2 linked regions of the Azospirillum brasilense genome follow. The protein of the gene in region 1 interacts with the protein of each later gene in a pairwise test. Links are inferred from orthologs where the notes say so. Each region holds a gene or a part of one and is shown on either strand. Other genes may lie near its edges. The genes, in order: AMK58_RS15540 and nifS.

Region 1 (3,102 bases):
CGGTTGGTCGGGCTGTCATCCACCACCAGCAGGCGTCCGCCGCGCGCCAGGGCCCAGGAGGTCAATCGGTCCTCGGCAGGCGATGGTGGTGTGGTCGAGGAGACCGGCGCGGTGCGTGGCACCGGATCGGTGCGGGAGGAATCTTGCGGCTGTCGGTGCAGAATGGTGTGGTTCACCACGAGCCTTTGGCATTTTGCAAATCAGTTTGCGCCGAACCGCCGCAGACTCCCGGTTTCCCGAGGGGTAAGATGGCCGGCCTGCCCATGCTAAGCAAAGGGTGGGCCAGTTGGTTACGAGATCGAACTTTTTCTGCCGCCCGCAAAAGGCGGAATGCGGGAACGCCAGCGTGGAGAGGACATATGGGATTGCTTGATCGGCTCTGGGTGGCCTTCGCGGCCCTGAACGGTGCCGTCGCGGTGGGGGCGGGAGCCTACGCCAGCCACGGGCTCACCGGTGATCCGCGGGGGCAGGAGCTGTTCCGGCTGGCCGGGCAATACCAGATGTGGCACGCCCTGGCCCTGGTCGCCCTGGTCGCTCTGCTGCGCACCGCCGATGGCCCGGCGCGCTTGGCGTTGCGCTTGTCGGGGTGGCTGTTCGTGGCCGGAATTCTGCTTTTCAGCGGGACGCTTTACGCCACGGCGATCAGCGGTCCGCTTTCCTTCGCCATGACGGCCCCGACCGGGGGCAGCGCCTTCATCCTGGGCTGGCTGGTTCTGGCCCTGGCCGTTCTTCTGTTCGGGCGGCGCTTCTTCGGAAAGGCTTGAGCCGAGAAGGAACCGCGTTCAGGCCGAAGCGCTGCTGGGCTCTTCGGCGGAGGTGGGGGACTCCTCGTCCTTCTTGCGGGCGATGGGCGCACAGAACAGCTCATGGAGCGTCGCCATGATGGTCTGCGCCTCGTGTCCGTTCAGCGAGTAATAAATGTTCTGGGCGGCGCGGCGCGTCCGCACCAGCTTGTCGCGGCGCAGGCGGGCCAGATGCTGGGACAGGGCCGACTGGCTGAGATCGACCAGTTCCTCCAGCTCGCCGACCGACTTCTCGCCCTCGGTCAAGTAGCACAGGATGAGCAGGCGGCGTTCGTTGCTCATGGCCTTGAGCAGCGTGCTGGCCCGCCGTGCGTTGCTCTGCAGATCGGCAATGTTCATAAAACGACCGTTTCCATCGGCGCCAAGCAACAGCGAACCGTTGCGCCCAACCTTTGCGCCGCAGCACCGCCGTTTATCGTTCGTGTTCAATCATATGGAAGAGTGTACCGCGCTGTCTACCCGTGGATGTCCCGTAGTCGAAAGAATGTTCCCCGTTCCGCGAAACCCCAACTGGTGAAATCACGGTTCAACGGGTTGAGGCGCGCGCCCCGCCGTTCTAGACTCCCGGCCTGGAATTGTCGTGGCGGTGCCCGAAGGAGTGCAAGGAACGATGGCCGACCAGACGCTCGACGCCAAGGGGCTGCAATGCCCGCTGCCGGTGCTGCGCGCGCGCAAGGCGCTGAAGACGGTGCCGCCCGGATCGACGCTGACCGTCGAGGCGACCGACCCCAGCGCGCCCAAGGATTTCGCCGCCTTCTGCGAAGCCACCGGCAACCGGCTGGCCTCCAGCGTGGAGGAGGGGGGCGTCTTCCGTTTCGTGATCGAACGCAACGCCTGACAGCGCCGCGAAACGGGGCGTCTTGCGCGTCCCCCGCGCAAAGGGGGTGGGGACGGCGGTTGGGGGATGTGACGATAAGCCCCGCAATCATCCTGTACTTTCATTAGCGATCCGGGAAGAATGGGTGCAGGGAAATGCCTCGAACACGAACGAAAAAGACAGAAAAGCATGTTCACCACCCTGTTCACCCACGCCGCCTGCCTGGACCACGACACAGGGCTGGGCCATCCGGAATGCGCCGACCGGCTTCGTGCGGTGCTGGCGGCACTTGAAACCGAAGAATTCTACATGCTCGAACGGCAGGAGGCGCCGCTCGCCACTTTCGAGCAGCTGTCCCGCGCGCACCCGCGGGAGCATGTCGAGCGCATCCTGGCCCTGGTGCCGGAGCAGGAGCACGCGGGCATCGACGCCGACACGGTGATGTCCCCCGGCTCCGGCGAAGCCGCGCTGCGCGCCGCCGGGGCGGTGGTCGCGGCGGTGGACGCGGTGGCATCGGGCCATTCGCGCAACGCCTTCTGCGCCGTGCGCCCGCCGGGGCACCATGCCGAGCATGACAAGGCTATGGGCTTCTGCCTGTTCAACAACGCCGCGGTCGGCGCCTACCACGCGCGGGCGGCGCATGGGCTGCAGCGGGTTGCGGTGATGGATTTCGACGTGCACCACGGCAACGGCACGCAGGACATTTTCCAGCGGGACCCGGACCTGCTCTATTGCTCCACCCACCAGTCGCCGCTCTATCCCGGCACGGGCGACGCGGGCGAGAAGGGCGAGTACGGCAACTGCGTCAACGCGCCGCTCGCCGCCATGTCCGGCTCGCCGGAGTTCCGGCACGCGATGACCCACATCATTCTGCCGGCCATCGACCATTTCAAACCGGACCTGTTGATCATCTCCGCCGGATTCGACGCTCATTCCCGCGACCCGCTGGCCGGGCTGCATTTGACCGATGACGACTTCGCCTGGGCCACCCGCAAGCTGGGCGATCTGGCCCGCACCCATTGCGGCGCCCGCATCGTGTCGGTTCTGGAGGGCGGCTACAACCTGCGCGCCCTGGCCACGGCCACCGCGGCGCATGTGCGCGAATTGATGTATTGCTGAGCTTTCCGATTCTTCCGGCCGATTCTTCCGGCTAGGCCCGTGGTGGGAGCGTGATACGCCCGCCGCGGGCCTTGCGCATTTGGGGGCTGAGCCATAATTTCGGTTCTCGGTCCCATCGCGGGCACCCCATCGTATGGATCATTGGCCGGATGGATCATGGCTGACCTCGCTAACATTCCCCCCGACATCGCCGCCCTCAGCTTCGAGGACGCGTTGGCCGAGCTTGAGCGCATCGTCCGCCAACTCGAGGACGGGCGCGGCAAGCTCGACGACGCGATCTCCTCCTACGAGCGCGGCACCGCGCTGAAGCGGCATTGCGAGGCGAAGCTGCGGGAGGCCCAGGCCAAGATCGACCGCATCACC
Region 2 (3,150 bases), on another replicon or contig:
GCGCCCCACCTCGGCGGGGTCGAAATTCTGGTAGGTGGCGCGGTCGCGCAGCAGCCCGTCGACGTGGATGCCCGCCTCGTGCGTGAAGACGGCGTCGCCGACGATCGACTTGTTGACCGCCACCGGCCGGTTGGAAGCGCGCTCCACGAGGTCGGAGATCGCCCCCAGCGCGCGGGTGTCCACCCCGCAGTCCTGCCCGTAGAGCACCTTCAGCGACACCACCACCTCCTCCAGCGGGGCGTTGCCGGCGCGCTCGCCCAGCCCGTTGACGGTGGTGTTGACGTGGGTCGCCCCGCCCAGCACGGCGGCCAGCGAGTTGGCGTTGGCGAGGCCGAGGTCGTCGTGGGCGTGGATCTCGATCTCCAGGTCGGTGGCCCGGCGCAGCCGTTCAATGCAGGCGCGCGTCTGGAAGGGATCGAGCACGCCCAGCGTGTCGGCGAAGCGGAAGCGGCGGGCGCCGGCCTCTTGCGCCACGGTCGCGGCGGCGATCAGGAAATCCATGTCGGCGCGCGAGGAGTCCTCGCCGCCCAGGCTGACCTCCAGCCCGTGGTCGCGGGCCGTCTTGACCTTGCGTTCGATCTCGGCGAGAGCCCAGGCGCGGCTGCGCTTCAGCTTCTTGGTAATGTGGATGTCGGAGACGGGCATCGACAGGTTGACGGTGCCGACCCGGCAGTCGAGCGCCGCCTTCAGGTCGGTGTCGTGCATGCGGCACCAGACCATCAGCCGCGCCTTCAGCCCCAGCGCGGCCACGGCGCGGATGCCTTCGCGCTCCTCCGGCCCCATGGCGGGGATGCCGATCTCAAGCTCCGGCACGCCGGCCTCGTCGAGCGCGCGGGCGATGGCGATCTTCTCGTCCAACGTGAAGGCGACCCCCGCCGTCTGCTCCCCGTCGCGCAGCGTCGTGTCGTTGATGATGGTGGAACCGGCCATCGGCATTCGGTCACATCCTCAATCTGAGCGTAATCGGCGGTGGGTCTTGCCCCCACCCTAACCCTCCCCCGCTTCGCAGGGGAGGGGATCAAGGCCCTCTCCTGCGAAGCGGGGGAGGGAGGGGACCCACGCAGTGGGGAGGGTGGGGGCATCGGAGCCAGAAGGTGTGTCGCAGACCGGGCCAGGGAACCGCGTCCCGGCGGGTGTCGTCGGGCGGGTTGCCGGGGCGCGGGCCCGGCCCGGCCTGCGATCTCGGTGTTACGAATAAATATTTCTACGAATAGACTGGGGCGAACTCCTTCGGGGCGCCCGCCTGCGACCAGTAGGGCGACAGCGAGCGCAGCTTCGCGATGATGCCGGGAACCACCGCGATCACCCGGTCGATCTCCTCCTCGGTCGTCTCCCGCGACAGGGAGAAGCGGGTGGCGCCGTGGGCGGCGGTGTAGGGCACGCCCATCGCCCGCATCACGTGGCTCGGCTCCAGCGACCCGGAGGTGCAGGCCGACCCCGACGAGGCGGCGATGTCGGCTTCGTTGAGCAGCAGGAGGATTGCCTCGCCCTCGATGTACTCGAAGGCGACGTTGCAGGTGTTGGGCAGGCGGTTGGCCGGGTTGCCGGTGACGAAGCAGTTGGGAACGGCGGCCAGGATGGCCTGCTCCAGCTTGTCGCGCAGCGCCTTCACCCGCGTGTTCTCGTCGGTCATGTGCATGAGCGCGAGCTGTGCGGCCGCCCCCAGCCCGACGATGCCCGGCGCGTTCTCCGTGCCGGCGCGGCGCGAGCGCTCCTGGTGGCCGCCGCGCAGCATCGGGCGGAAGCGCAGGCCGCGCTTGACATAGAGCGCGCCGATGCCCTTGGGCGCGTGCAGCTTGTGGCCGGACAGCGACAGCATGTCCACCGCGCTGGTGGCGAGCGTCATCGGGATCTTGCCGACCGCCTGCACCGCGTCGGTGTGGAACACCGCCCCCGCCGCCTTGGCGAGCTGGGCCAGCTCCTCGATCGGGAAGATCGTCCCGGTCTCGTTGTTCGCCCACATGATCGAGACGATGGCGACGTCCGGCCCCAGCGCCGCCTTGTAGGCGTCGAGGTCGAGGTTGCCCCGGTTGTCGACGCCGATGCGGTGGACGGTGTAGCCGCGCTTCTTCTCCAGATAGTCGCACAGCGCCAGGACGGCGGGGTGCTCGACCACGCTGGTGACGATGCTCTTCTTCTTCGGATAGGCCTCCAGCGTGGACAGGATGGCGGTGTTGTCGCTCTCCGTGCCGCCGGAGGTGAAGACGATCTCGCTGTCATGGGCGGCGCCGAGCAGCGCCTGCACCTGCTTGCGCGCCCATTCGATCTTGCCGCCCACCGCGGCGCCGAAGCCGTGCATGGAGGAAGGGTTGCCGAACTGCTCGGTGAACAGCGGCAGCATCTCCGCCAGCACGTCCGGATCGACGCGGGTGGTGGCGTTGTTGTCGAGGTAGATTCCCTGTGCGGTCATGGCTCAGGCCCCCACCGGCAGGAGGGAGGCGGGCTTGACGCGGACGAACTCGCCCAGCGCCTCGACCAGCTTGGCCTGCACGCCCATCATGGTGCCGGCGGACTGCGAACAGCCGGAGCAGGCGCCGGTCAGCCGGACGTAGATGTCCTTGCCGTCGATGTCGACCAGCTCCACGTCGCCGCCGTCGCGCTGGATCTGCGGGCGCAGCTCCTCGATGGCGAACATGATCTTCTGCATGCGCTGCACGTTCGTGAGCTTGGCCGGGGCGGCCTCGGCCTTCGGGGCCAGCGGCTTGATGGCGTCCAGCCCGACCGTGCCGGGGGCGTGGGGCTTGGGCGGGGCCAACGCGCCGGTCTTGGCGAGCACGGCCTCCAGCACCTCCTCGATCTTCTCGTGGCAGGTCTGGCAGGAACCGCCGGCCTTGGTGTAGTGGGTGACCTCCTCCAGCGTGGTCAGGCTGTTGACGGTCACCGCGCGTTCGATCATCGCCGCGTCGATGCCGAAGCACTTGCAGACCAACTCGCCTTCCTCGTGGTCGTCGACCCAGTCCTCGCCCTTGAAGTTGGCGATGGCGGCGCGGAGCGCCTCGGCACCCATGACCGAACAGTGCATCTTCTCCGGCGGCAGGCCGCCCAGATACTCGGCGATGTCGCGGTTGGTGACGGCCAGCGCCTCGTCCACCGTCTTGCCGATGATCATCTCCGTCAGCGCCGACGAGGACGCGATGGCCGAGCCGCAGC

What was found.
Region 2: the proteins of AMK58_RS15540 (region 1) and nifS interact in binary tests that used the Escherichia coli proteins (3 or more experiments, as listed by UniProt). The link is inferred for Azospirillum brasilense from one-to-one orthologs.

What each region holds. Positions count from the first base shown.
Region 1 is NZ_CP012915.1:399,308-402,409, forward strand. What follows is about bases 242-3,027. They hold AMK58_RS15540 (sulfurtransferase TusA family protein), read left to right. Parts: upstream 242-1,413; coding sequence 1,414-1,641; downstream 1,642-3,027. Other genes in these bases: AMK58_RS15530 (DUF423 domain-containing protein), read left to right, coding at 360-764; AMK58_RS15535 (ArsR/SmtB family transcription factor), read right to left, coding at 783-1,142; AMK58_RS15545 (histone deacetylase family protein), read left to right, coding at 1,810-2,739; AMK58_RS15550 (exodeoxyribonuclease VII small subunit), read left to right, coding at 2,896-3,027. Also shown: AMK58_RS15525 (response regulator), read right to left, coding at 1-65; more of AMK58_RS15550, read left to right, coding at 3,028-3,102. UniProt on the Escherichia coli protein: Sulfur carrier protein involved in sulfur trafficking in the cell. Part of a sulfur-relay system required for 2-thiolation during synthesis of 2-thiouridine of the modified wobble base 5-methylaminomethyl-2-thiouridine (mnm(5)s(2)U) in tRNA.
Region 2 is NZ_CP012914.1:1,009,445-1,012,594, forward strand. Bases 308-3,141 are described here. They hold nifS (cysteine desulfurase NifS), read right to left. Parts: upstream 2,411-3,141; coding sequence 1,205-2,410; downstream 308-1,204. Other genes in these bases: nifV (homocitrate synthase), read right to left, coding at 308-936; nifU (Fe-S cluster assembly protein NifU), read right to left, coding at 2,414-3,141. Outside these bases: more of nifV, read right to left, coding at 1-307; more of nifU, read right to left, coding at 3,142-3,150. UniProt on the Escherichia coli protein: Master enzyme that delivers sulfur to a number of partners involved in Fe-S cluster assembly, tRNA modification or cofactor biosynthesis. Catalyzes the removal of elemental sulfur from cysteine to produce alanine.